3 regions of the Labrys sp. 22185 genome follow, and region 1 is predicted to be linked to each of the others. Evidence: predicted binding sites of a transcription regulator. Region 1 holds the regulator's gene; each other region holds the start of a gene.
What was found. Region 1 encodes PhoB, which activates phosphate uptake and scavenging genes when phosphate is short. Its sites were predicted from a motif close to TGTCATNNANCTGTCAT; they were not measured.
Positions count from the first base shown of each region.

Region 2: a site for PhoB is predicted at 3,222-3,238, ahead of ACTJKX_RS13100 (esterase-like activity of phytase family protein). Genes of this name have one in related genera too.
Region 3: a site for PhoB is predicted at 2,080-2,096, ahead of ACTJKX_RS13410 (alkaline phosphatase D family protein). Genes of this name have one in related genera too.

Region 1 covers NZ_JBQEPH010000009.1:249,643-253,936, forward strand. Annotated here, with positions in the region: gene pstA (phosphate ABC transporter permease PstA) at 1-282, shown strand, start outside; gene pstB (phosphate ABC transporter ATP-binding protein PstB) at 279-1,106, shown strand; gene phoU (phosphate signaling complex protein PhoU) at 1,142-1,861, shown strand; gene phoB (phosphate regulon transcriptional regulator PhoB) at 1,875-2,576, shown strand; gene ACTJKX_RS19615 (RNA polymerase sigma factor) at 2,725-3,987, opposite strand; gene ACTJKX_RS19620 (YciI family protein) at 3,984-4,294, opposite strand, start outside.
Region 2 covers NZ_JBQEPH010000005.1:271,096-275,389, forward strand. Annotated here, with positions in the region: gene nusB (transcription antitermination factor NusB) at 1-353, shown strand, start outside; gene thiL (thiamine-phosphate kinase) at 368-1,354, shown strand; gene ACTJKX_RS13100 (esterase-like activity of phytase family protein) at 1,523-3,070, opposite strand; gene ACTJKX_RS13105 (sodium-translocating pyrophosphatase) at 3,480-4,294, shown strand, end outside.
Region 3 covers NZ_JBQEPH010000005.1:335,021-339,314, reverse strand. Annotated here, with positions in the region: gene ACTJKX_RS13420 (hypothetical protein) at 1-228, opposite strand, end outside; gene ACTJKX_RS13415 (hypothetical protein) at 440-1,798, opposite strand; gene ACTJKX_RS13410 (alkaline phosphatase D family protein) at 2,140-3,720, shown strand; gene ACTJKX_RS13405 (malonate--CoA ligase) at 3,925-4,294, opposite strand, start outside.

The DNA.
Region 1 (4,294 bases):
ACCTGGCGCTCGGCTCGCACCGGTATCGTCACCGGCATCCTGCTGGCCCTGGCCCGCGCCGCCGGCGAGACCGCACCGCTGCTGCTCACGGCCTTCGGCAATTCCAACTGGTCGCTCAATCTCGGCAATGCCTTTGCCAGCTTGCCGGCTGCCATCTACCAGCTCGCGCCCTACCCCGATCCCAAGGCCGTCTCGGTGGCGTGGAGCGGCGCCCTCCTCATCACCGCCGGCGTGTTGGCGCTCAATATCCTGACCCGCTTCGTGCTCGCTCCCAAGAAATGAGTGCTCCCATGTCCGCTACCCCCCAAGCCTCCATCGCGGTTGCCGAACGCCCCCTCGCCGATCCAGCCGCCGCCGTGAAGCTCAAGGTCGAGAATCTCGACTTCTATTATGGCGAGAAGCATGCGCTCAAGGCCATCAATCTCGACATGATCGACCGGCAGGTCACCGCCATGATCGGTCCCTCCGGCTGCGGCAAGTCGACCCTGCTGCGCGTGCTCAACCGCATGTACGACCTCTATCCGGGGCAGACCGCCAAGGGCCGCGTGCTGCTCGACGGCCAGAACGTCATCGGCAAGGAGATCGACCCGGCGGTGCTGCGCGCCCGCATCGGCATGGTGTTCCAGAAGCCCACGCCCTTCCCGATGTCGATCTACGACAACATCGCCTTCGGCGTGCGGCTGCATGAATCCATCTCCAAGGCGGAGATGGACCAGCGTGTCGAATGGTGCCTGACCAAGGCCGCCTTGTGGAACGAGGTCAAGGACCGCCTGCACGCTTCGGCCCTCGGCATGTCCGGCGGCCAGCAGCAGCGCCTGTGCATCGCCCGCACCATCGCGGTGAAGCCCGAAGTCGTCCTGCTGGACGAGCCGACCTCCGCGCTCGATCCGATCTCGACCGCCAAGATCGAGGAATTGATCGACGAATTGAAGCGGGACTTCACCATCGTGATCGTCACGCACAATATGCAGCAGGCGGCGCGCTGCGCGGATGTGACGGCCTTCTTCTATCTGGGCGACCTCATCGAAGTCGGCCAGACCAACAAGATGTTCACCACCCCGAACGACAGCCGTACGCAGGATTACATCACCGGCCGCTTCGGCTGATCCCTCGGCCAGCGTCGAATTCATTTGGAGGCGGCATGTCCGACCATATCGTTACATCCTTCGACCAGGAACTGCGCGAGCTGCGCAACATGATCGCCGAAATGGGTGGCTATGCCGAGAAGAGCGTAGCCGACAGCGTCGAAGCCCTGCTCAAGCGCGACACCCAGCGCGCCAAAGCGGTGATCGATCTCGACGCCGCGATCGACAAGTTGCAGCGCCAGGTCGAGGACCGAGCCATCCTGATCATCGCCAAGCGCCAGCCGTTGGCCCTCGACCTGCGCGAGATCGTCTCGGCCCTGCGGGTGGCCAACGACCTCGAGCGGATCGGCGACCTCGGCAAGAATGTCGCCAAGCGCGTGGTGGCCATCCACAGTCACGCCCAGCCGGCCCAGCTCTTCGGCGGTTTCGACCACATGGCCGACCTGGTACTCGAGCAGCTCAAGCAGGTGCTCGACGCCTTCGCCCAGCGCAATGTCGAGGAAGCCCTCTCGGTCTGGCGCTCGGACGGCGAGATCGATGCGATGTATACCTCGCTGTTCCGCGAATTGCTGACCTACATGATGGAAGATCCGCGCAATATCGGCTTCTGCACCCATCTGCTGTTCTGCGCCAAGAACATCGAGCGCATCGGTGACCACGCCACCAACATCGCCGAGACGGTCCACTATCTCGTGACCGGTGAATCGCCGGCCGGAGAGCGGCCCAAGGCGGACAACAGCACCGATCTCGTCGACCTTCCTGTGCCGGCTAAATAACAAGGGATAGGCCATGCCTCCCAAGGTTCTGATCGTCGAGGACGAAGAAGCGCTGACCCTGCTGCTGCGCTACAATCTCGAAGCCGAAGGCTATGAGGTGGATAGCGTCGCACGCGGAGACGACGCCGAGATCCGCCTGCGCGAAAGCGTGCCGGACCTGGTTCTGCTCGACTGGATGTTGCCGGGCCTGTCCGGCATCGAATTGTGCCGGCGTATTCGCATGCGGCCGGAAACCGAGCGCCTGCCGGTGATCATGCTCACGGCGCGCGGCGAGGAAACCGAACGCGTGCGGGGCCTGGCCACCGGTGCCGACGACTATGTCGTCAAGCCCTTCTCCGTGCCCGAGCTCTCGGCCCGCGTGCGTGCCCTGCTGCGCCGGGCCAAGCCCGATCACGTCGCCTCCCTGCTCAAGGCCGGCGACATCTCCCTCGACCGCGAGACCAAGCGCGTCCATCGCGGCAATCGCGAGATCCGCCTCGGCCCGACCGAGTTCCGCCTGCTCGAATTCCTGATGCAGGCACCGGGACGCGTCTTCGCGCGCGAGCAGTTGCTCGACAGCGTCTGGGGCCGCGACGTCTATATCGACGAGCGCACGGTCGACGTGCATGTCGGCCGCCTGCGCAAGGCGATGAACCGCACGCGCGAGATCGATCCGATCCGCACCGTGCGCGGTGCCGGCTATTCCTTCGACGAGACCTTCGCCAAGCAATCCTGAGGGCGTTTCGTGGGCATTGCCCGCTCGCTCCGCTTCGCCAAGGCTGCGTTGCGCCCTCACCTCGTTCCTACGGGGAGAGGGTGAGGGGCTGCGCGACGTAGAGAGCAAGAGTGGGCGACGATATCCGCCCTCCTCCCTCGCCGCGCAGTCACGCCGCCAAATCCGCCAGGCGTGCCTGCAGATAGTGGCGGATGGCCGGATCGCTCTCCAGGCCGATCGCCCGCAAATAGGCATTGCAGGCCTCCTCCGGTCTGGCGGCCCGCACCAGCAAGTCCGCACGCGCGGCCCAATAGGGCTGGTAATCGACGATGCGTCCGTCACCGGCGACCTCGTCAAGTGCAGCCAGACCAGCCTGCGGCCCCATGAGGCGGGCGAGCGCCACGGCCCGGTTGATGGCGGCCACTGGAGAAGCTGTCAGCAGAACCAGGGCTTCATACAATATGACGATCGCGGCCCAGTCCGTCGTCGCGCAGATGCGTCGATGGGCATGGGCCGATTGCAGCGCGGCTTCCAGCTGATAGCGGCCGATCTGGCGGACCTGGCCGGCCCGGGCAAGCAAGGCTTCGGCCTCCTCGATCAGCCCCGCATCCCAGAGCGCGGTGTCCTGCTGCTCCAGCGGAATATAATCGCCATCCTGGCCGCGGCGCGCCGCCCGCCGCGCTTCGGCGTGCAGCATCAGGGCCAGCAGCCCCAGCACTTCAGGCTCGCCGGGCAGGAGCGAGGCGAGCAGCCGGCCGAGCCAGATACCCTCCGTCGACAGATTGCGCTCGCGGGCATGAGCCCCTTCCGGATCGGCCCAGCCTTCGGCATAGACGGCATAAACGGCCTCCAGCACCGCGTCGAGACGGCCGGGCAACTCGTCGGGCTCCGGGATGCGGAAGGGGATGCCGGCTTGCTTGATCTTGGCCTTGGCCCGCACCAGTCTCTGGCTCATCGCCACGGGCGAGACCAGGAAGGCGCTGGCGATCGCGCCGGCATCGAACCCCAATATCACCTGCAGGATCAGGGGCGCACGCACGGTGGCATCGAGGGAGGGATGGGCGCAGGCGAACATCAGGCGCAGGCGCTCATCGGGCACGGCATGCCGCTCGCCCTGCTCCGAGGCGAGGGCCTCGACATGGCGGCCGACCTCGTCCGCCTTTTCGCCGCGCAGCCTGGCGCGGCGGGCCGCATCGATCTGGCGGCGCCGGGCCGCGGTCAGCAGCCAGGCTTCGGGATTGGCGGGCACGCCGCCCGCCGGCCAATGTTCCATGGCCGCAGCAAAGGCGTCGGCCAGGGCATCCTCGGCCCCCGCAATGTCGCCCGAGCGCGCCGCGAGAAGAGCGACGAGCCGGCCATAGCTGCGTCGCGCCACGATTTCGGCAAGCTCGGCTGCGGGGGCTGAAGACACCGGCTCGGGCCGTTCGCTCAATAGTCCTTCGGGTCCCATATCGGCCGGACCTCGATGGTCCCGATGGCGGCGCTCGGGCAGCGCGCCGCCCAGCCGATCGCGGCATCCAGGTCCGGCACGTCGATGATATAGAAGCCGCCGAGCTGCTCGCGCGTGTCGGCGAAGGGCCCGTTGAGCACCTGGGTCTTGCCGTCGGCGATGCGCACGGTGGTGGCCGAAGCCGTTGGGCGCAGGCGGCTCCAGGGGCCGAGGGCACCGGCCGACTGGAGCGCCTGCGTATAGGCCTGATAGGCTGCCAGGATCTGCTGCTTGTTGGCGGGATCCGCCT
Region 2 (4,294 bases), on a different contig from region 1:
ACCACTGGATCGGCCAGGAGATCGACGGCGTGGAATATTCGCCGGCCGAAGAGAGCTTCTTCCGCGACATCGTCGGCGGGGTCGTGCGCGAGCAGCGCAGCATCGATCCCAAGGTCGACCAGGCGCTGGCCGATGGCTGGCCGCTCAAGCGGGTGGATGCCATCCTGCGCGCCATCCTGCGTGCCGGCGTCTATGAATTGCTGCATCGCAAGGACATCCCGCCGAAGGTGACGATCTCCGAATATGTCAGCGTCGCGCATGCCTTCCTCGATCGCGAGGAGGCCGGCATGGTCAACGCCGTGCTCGACAAGATCGCCAAGGCCGAACGCAACGACCATCTCCAGGCTTCCTGAGCATCAGTCCTCGCATGGCGCGGCTCACCGAAGACCAGTTGATCAGCCGCTTCTTCGCCCCGCTCGCGACCCATCCCGGCGCGCGCGGGCTGACGGACGACGCTGCGACGCTGAGTGTGCCGCCTGGCGAGCATCTGGTGGTCACCACCGATGCGCTTGTCGCCGACATTCATTTCCTCGCCGACGACGATCCCGATCTCATCGCGCGCAAGGCCTTGCGCGTGAACCTGTCCGACCTTGCCGCCAAGGGCGCGCGGCCGCATGCCTATACGCTCTGCCTTGCCCTGCCGCCGGGTTGGCGTGAGGACTGGCTGCAGCGCTTCGCCGAGGGCCTGGCGGTCGACGGCAAGGAATTCGCCTTTGCTCTGCTGGGCGGCGATACGGTCAAGACCACGGGGCCGTTGACGATCGCCGTCAACGCCTTCGGCCTGGTGCCCTCCGATCGCATTCCGCGCCGCGACGGCGCGCAGCCTCGCGACATCCTCTATGTCAGCGGATCCATCGGCGACGGAGCTCTGGGTCTGCTGGCACGTCGCGGCGCGGCTGCCTTGGCCGGGCTTGCAGAGGTGGAGCGCGATCACCTGGCCAGGCGCTACCTCCTGCCACAGCCGCGCACAGCGCTGGCGCCGGCGGTGCTCGCCCACGCCTCGGCCTCGATGGATATTTCCGATGGCCTCGTCGGCGATCTCGCCAAGCTGCTGAGGGCTTCCGGTGCGTCGGCCGATGTCGAACGCGATGCCGTGCCGCTTTCGCCAGCCGCGCAGGCAGCCTGCAAGCTTGACGCGACGTTGCTGGAAACGGCCCTAACGGGAGGGGACGACTACGAGATCCTCTGCGCCGTGCCTTCCGGGCAACGCGCCGCTTTCGAAGCGGCAGCGCGGAACTCCGGGGTACCAGTCAGCCCGATCGGCGTGGTGACATCGGGTCATCATGTTCCGAGATGGTTCGACAGTGAGGGCAACGACGTCCAGTTCGCCCGAGGCAGTTTCAGTCATTTTTGAGGGGCTGTCCCCCTCCCGATTCGGGAGAGGGAGCCGCAGGCGTTGTGTTCCGCCTTGTTGTCGTGCGCTTCGCCCGACCGTTATCAACCGCGACGCCGATGCTCCCCTCTCCCAGGTTCGGAGAGGGGTCGGGGGTGAGGGCAACTACCCCCACTCTCATCGATGCCCTTATTTCCCTGCCAAGGCCTTGGCCAGATCTTCCGGCAGGGTCAGGCGATAGGCCAGCACCAGCGTGTCGTTGGTGAGGCCGGCGTCGTAGCTCTGACCCTTCATCACGCCTTTCCTGGTGAGGAAGTCGTTGTCGTTGCCGACGAACAGGAAGGCATCGTTCGGCGCAGCCGGGTCGAGGGCGGGCACCAGCGTCATGGCTTCCCATTTTTCCGACAGGGTGAGATCGTTGGACTTGGCATTGTCGATGTTGAGGCCGAACTTGCCGAGCTGGGTGGCGTTCAACAGGTTGACCAGCACCTGGGAGCGGGCAGGGGTAATGGCGGGATCGAGAACATTGCGGTCGTCCTTGGCGGGCGCGATCGGCTTGGTGCCGGTTTCATAGTCCGTGCCGGCCAGATTGGTGGCGCCGCTGGTGTCGACCACCAGGATGGCCTTGAACATCTCCGGATTCTTGCAGTCGCAGCCATGGCCGGCGCCGTCGCGGGCGAGCAGAAGGAAGCGGTGGTCGTCGAGCGCCACCATCTCGCTTTGTGCGGCCGTGCTGTCGATCTTGCCGTCGCCTTTCTTGGAATAGACCGGCAGTTCGATCGAGTAGACGGCCTTGGGGGTCTTGGGCAGCGGGTCCGAGGCGACGTCATAGACGTAGATCCGCGTGGTGGCACGGTTCGCCTGGTTCTTGCCGGCCGAGCTGTCCTGCAGCGCACCGCTTTGCAGCACGGCGTAGAGGGTCTTGCCATCCGGCGTCAGCGAGATCGCTTCCAGGCCCTGATTGTTGCGCCGGCCGGTGTCGGGCGCTTCCATCGAGGTGAAGTTGATCTTGCCCTTCTTGGTGGGAACCAGGGCCGGGCCGGGCGGGATGAGGCCCTTCAGCTTGCCGTCCGGTCCGAACAGATAGACGGCGGCAGCATATTCATCGCCGACATAGAAGCTGCCATCGGAACGATAGGCGATCGACTCGGCGTCGAAGGAGAGGGAGCCGGCGCCAAGCGCTCCGGCCGGCGGTACGGGCAGGGTATAGCCGTTCATTTCGACGGTGTTGTCGGCGGGATCGGCCCCCGTCGTCGGCTTGCCGTCGAGGCCGGTGAGGAAGACGCCCTTGCCGTCGAGCGGCTTCAGTTCGATCTGCGACTGCGAGGTGACGGCGGTAGGCAGGGCAGGGCCGGAATAGGGCGTGAAGGCGAAGTCGAAGGCGAGGACGCGGCCCTGATAGTCAAAGAACAGGCCCTTGTCGGGATTGTTGTAGCCGCGGTCCGGCAGGGAGCGGAGCTGGCCCTTATAGCCGGTGGCGGTCTTGCTCCAGCTCTTGGGATCGATCGCCATGGAGGAGAAGGAGCCGAGCGTATCGCCCTTTTCGTCCTTGAGGTCGGCACTCAGCCGGCCGACGCCGACCAGGCCATGATTGACGAAGCTGCCGCCGGCGAAATCGATCTTCTCTTCGCCCGGGGCGGAAGAAACGAAGGGCTCCTTGATGGCAAGGGGCTCGGCCATTGCCAGCGTCGGCAGAACCGGGAGGGTGGTGAGAAGGATGGTGCGAAGAAGGCGCATGGAAATCTCGCTCGGTGGCCAGAACACAGACGCGCCTCAGCGAAAACGCGTCTTTGCTCCCGGTCATTGTTGTTTCGACGTGTCTTCGCAATTTTCAGCAATATGGCCGAATTGCGAAACGCTTCAGCGTGGACTTCCTTGGCAAGAGCCGATGACAGAGGCGTGACAGTTTTCCGGCGGGTGACGCACCAAGAGGATCTTCGAAAGAACTTGCCGCGAACGCACGGCGTCGGTTGCGCTGCCCGTATGATTTTGGCAGCATCGCGGCAATCCGGACAATCAGACGGCTCCGGTGGGAGGATTCGCCGCACCTGCAATATCCTGACCTTCGATACGAAGGGCAGGGGTCGTTCGTTCGTGCGATTTGTTCAGTGGCTTGTGCGAGTAAAGAACAAGGAACATTTAGTCCATGCTTTCTCTGTGGGTCATTATTGCGTGCGGGGCGCTTTCCCTCGTTTACGGAATCTGGGCATTCCAGTCGGTGATGGCGCAGCCCGCCGGCAACGCCCGGATGCAGGAAATCGCCGGTTTCGTGCGTGAAGGCGCACAGGCTTACCTCAGGCGCCAATACGTCACCATTTCCGGCGTCGGCATCATCATCTTCGCGCTGGTCGCTTATTTCCTCTCGATCCCGAGCGCCATCGGCTTTCTGATCGGCGCAGTGCTTTCGGGTCTTGCCGGCTTCATCGGCATGAACATGTCGGTGAGAGCCAATGTCCGCACGGCACAGGCTGCGATGAACTCGCTGGGGCAGGGGCTCGAAGTCGCCTTCAAGGCCGGTGCTGTCACCGGCATGCTGGTGGCCGGTCTCGCTTTGCTTGGCGTCGCCGTCTACTACTATGTGCTGACCGGCCCGATGCAGCTCTCCTTCGCGGATCCCAAGCAGGCGCGCGAGATCATCGATTCGCTGGTGGCTCTGGGCTTCGGCGCCTCGCTGATCTCGATCTTCGCCCGTCTGGGCGGCGGCATCTTCACCAAGGGCGCCGACGTCGGCGGTGATCTCGTCGGCAAGGTCGAGGCCGGCATTCCCGAGGACGACCCACGCAACCCTGCCACCATCGCCGACAATGTCGGCGACAATGTCGGTGACTGCGCCGGCATGGCCGCCGACCTGTTCGAGACCTATGCGGTCACCGTGGTCGCCACCATGGTGCTCGCGGCGATCCTGTTCGCCGGAACGCCGGTGCTCTCCAACGTGCTGCTCTATCCGCTCGGTATCGGCGC
Region 3 (4,294 bases), on a different contig from region 1:
ATAGGTGAGATCATAGCTCTCGCCATTGGGTTTGACCGTGACGATACCCTTCTCGAACACTTTCGGGCCGAGATAGCGGGCGATCTCGTCGCGGATCGCCTTGGCGCCTTGCTCGGTGGCGGGTTCAGCCAGGGCCTGTGAGGAGGCCTGCGCGACAAGCGCCACGCTGGCCAGAATGACCCGGCGCCGAACACCGTATTTACGCTCAGATTTCTTCAGGAAAATCATAAAATACCCGGTCTGCCATTTGAAAGATTTCGTCCCCTGGAGCAAAGCCATTTGGACGGAAACTCTACTTTGCTCCAGCTCTCTGGTTCGGCGTGTCTTTGCGATTCTTGACGTTTCCGCCAAATCTCCCAACGCTTTGTGCCACAGGTGAAAGCGTGCTGCCTGTGAAATTTTGCTGCAAGCTATGTGTCTGAATCACCAGACAGCGTTGCTACTGGCGCGTTCCGGGCCCAAAGGACTGGCCGTTCACCGTGATCTTGCTCATCTGCCTCTCGAACTCGACATTCCAGATCAACCGGCCATCGGACCCCGTCTTTGCCAGGCCCTTGAGGAAGGCGACCCCCAATGCAGCGCGCCGGGACATGGGATCGGAAACAGCCGCCTTGGCGAGAACTGCGTCTATGGCATCGACACCCGCGGCCGAAATGATAGCCTTGCCTCCTTGCGAGGGGAACATCGACGTCATCCCCTGCCCCTTGATGTCGTAGCCGGAGGCCGTTGCCGTCGCATCAAATGCGAGTGTCGCCCGATTATTGCTGAAGACACGCAACAAAAGAGCATGCATTTCCCCTGGCACCGGCGAGCCGCCCCTGGTAGCCACCTCGATCGCGCCATCGACAAGGCTTTCCAGATCGAGATCTTTCAACCTGGTATCGAGCGTGATCTTCTCCGGCACCAAGATGGCGGCCCAACTGGGTAGCACGGTTCCGGGTACCTGCATGCCGGAAACATTTAAGGTCCCATCCAGGTCGGTATGCTCGACCAGGCCCTCATTCTTCATGGCTGCGTCGATGACGGCGAACTTGATCGGCCCACGAGGCGTGCCCCAACGCAGATTCTCATAGTGCGACTTCAGCGAGGCATTGCTCCAAAGCGGCATGACGCCCTTGGCGAGCGCCTCAATCTCCGCGCGCGTTGCAGTGCCAGGCCCGCGGAGAAACCGATCGGATAGAAAAGCAAAGGCTGTCGTCAATCCAGCCTTCCTCAGGCCCGAAACGGAAAAATCGTGACGAATTCCGTCGACTTTGGTGGTCATCTCCGGTTTCGGCAGCGACGTCGGCAAGGCATCGCCAATCCTGGCGCCGAAGGTTTCGACAAAACTCGATACCTCATAGGATATCCGGCCATCGATGTTTCCGTCCGCCAACGCCGTGCCGGCCAACTTGAGACTGATGAGCCCTGTCTTGCCCTCCCCTCCAAAGACACCGACGGAGTTGGAGGCGGTGCTGCTTTCGCATTGAAGATTGCCCTCCGAAACCAGGAAGGCATCCAGATCGAGCAGGCCTTCGCCGAAACAGTTCACCAAGCGACGCGATCCTTCTTCGCTGAAAAACAAGGCTGGGTTCCTGTAAGTCAGCTCGAGTGTGGATTTGGGAAGTTCGAAGGCAAAGCGTCGCTCTCCCTTCGGCGTGAGCCGGAGGGTGAAAGGCTTCAGGCTGAATGTCATCCCATCGCCGGGCAGGCCGAGCTTGGCACTACCGATGTCGAGTGCGAGATCGTAGCCCTCGCCATCGGGCTTCACGCTGATGACGCCCTTGTCGATCCAGACCTTGCCGAGATTGCGGCCCAAGGCGTCGGTGATCTCCCTGGCGCCGCCATCTGTCGCAGGCCCGGCGACGGCCGGCTTCCCCGGCAAACCGATGGCCAGCATCATACCGGCTAGCAGGGTCGCTCTAACGGTCTTGTGCCAAACGCCGAAACAGCTCGAAGCAACCATCGATTCCCCGATTCACTGGACGAATGCCGACCTTTCCTATGCCACATCACCGGCCGCCTGACTCATGAATCCGTCTGGTGAAAGCGTGGGAACGTTCGATGCCGACAACCCTCTTTATAATTCCTCCAACCATTTGACATGCCACTGTCATGTCGATGGCCAAGAAGGAGCGCATTTCAAGCTGGAGAGTCGCCATGCGCTTCATCGAAAGACCTCTGTCCCGCCGCCGCTTCCTTACCGCAACAGCCGCAACCGGCCTGCTCGGGGCCACGGGCACGTTCGCCATGCCGGGCCTGTCCCGCGCCGCCGACCGCCCCGAAGTTACGGCCGGCCTGCAGTCGGGTGACGTCGCCGGCGACAGGGCGGTGCTGTGGTCGCGCACGGACCGCCCGGCCAATGCGATCTTCGAATGGTCGACGACCGAGAGCTTCAAGACGGTGAACCGGCTGCCGACGGTGACCGCCTCGCCCGAGACCGACTACACCGTGAAGGTCCTGGCCGAAGGCTTACCGGCCGATCAGGAGATCTTCTACCGCGTGCGCTTCCAGGATCTCGCCCATACCAGCGTCGAGAGCGAAGTGGTCACTGGGCACCTGCGTTCGGCCCCGGCAGGACTGCGTGACGTCTCCTTCGTCTGGTCCGGCGACACGGCCGGCCAGGGCTGGGGCATCGATGCCGACCGCGGCGGCATGAAGATCTATTCGGCCATGCTCAAGCACAATCCGGATTTCTTCATCCATTCGGGCGACAACATCTATGCTGACGGCGTGATCAAGCCCGAGGTGAAGCTGCCGGACGGCACCATCTGGAAGAACATCGTCACGCCGGAAAAGTCCAAGGTCGCCGAGACCCTCGACGAATATCGCGGACAGTACAAATACAACCTCGTGGACAAGAACTTCCGCGCTCTCTACCAGCAGGTTCCGGTCATCACCCAGTGGGACGACCATGAGGTGACCAACAACTGGTCGTCCTCCAAGGACCTGCTCAGCGACGATCGCTACAAGGAAAAGTCGATTGCGGCCCTGGCGGCGCGCGCCGCACAGGCCTTCCACGAATATATGCCGATCGCCACCACGCTGGCCGAACCGCGCCGGGTCTATCGCAAGATCCCATACGGCCCGCTGCTCGACGTCTTCATGCTCGACATGCGTACCTATCGCGGCCCGAACGGCGCCAATCTGCAGACCACCGAAGGCGGGGAAGAGGCCTTCCTCGGCGCCGAGCAGCTTGCCTGGCTCAAGCGTGAGCTCGCCAATTCCAAGGCGACCTGGAAGGTGATCGCCGCCGACATGCCGCTGGCTCTGGTGGTGTGGGACAAGGCCGACCAGAAGAAGGGCTTCGAGGCCGTCTCGAACAACGACAATGGCAAGCCGCTCGGCCGCGAGCTCGAATTCGCCGATCTCCTGCGCTTCATCAGGGCGGCCGGCGTCAAGAACACGGTATGGCTGACGGCGGACGTCCACTACACCGCCGCCCATTACTACAACCCGGACAAGGCGGCCTTCCAGGATTTCGACCCCTTCTGGGAATTCGTCTCCGGTCCGCTCCACTCGGGCACGTTCGGCCCCAACGACCTCGACATGACCTTCGGGCCCGAGCTCAAATATGTGAAGGCACCGGAAGGCGGCCAGCAGAACCTGTCGCCCGCGGCCGGCCTGCAATTCTTCGGCCATGTCGCCATCGCCGCCGACACGCGGGTGATGACCGTCACCCTGCGCGACGCCGCCGATGCGGCATTGTGGTCGACGCAGCTCGAGCCGAAGCTGGGTTGAGGCCGAAAACCTTCTCCCCTTGCGGGAGAAGGTGCCGTAGCGTGGTCCCATAAGGACCACGCGTTCAAGTAAAGAACGTGGGGGCGGATGAGGGGTGTTGGCGCATGTCTTGGAAGGTCATGCTTCTCCCCTCATTCCCCTGCCGGGACCTCTAGTCAACTCAAGAGAGTTGACGATACCCGCAGGGGGAGAAGGCCACCATACTCATCCCCGCACGTAAAGATCCTTGTAGGTCGTCTGCAGCACGTTCTTCTGGACCTTGCCCATGGTGTTACGCGGCAACTCGTCGACGAAGAGCACGCGCTTGGGCTGCTTGAACTTGGCAAGGCGCCCCTCCAGGGTCTGGAGGATCGTCCGCTCCTCCACCGTGGCGCCGGGCTTGCGCACCACGACTGCCGTCACCCCCTCGCCGAAATCGGCATGCGGCACGCCGATGACGGCGCTTTCGAACACGCCGGGAATGCCGTCGATCTCCGTCTCCACTTCCTTGGGATAGACGTTGTAGCCACCTGTAATCACCAGGTCCTTGCCGCGCCCGACGATATGGACATAACCATCGGCGTCGATCTTGCCG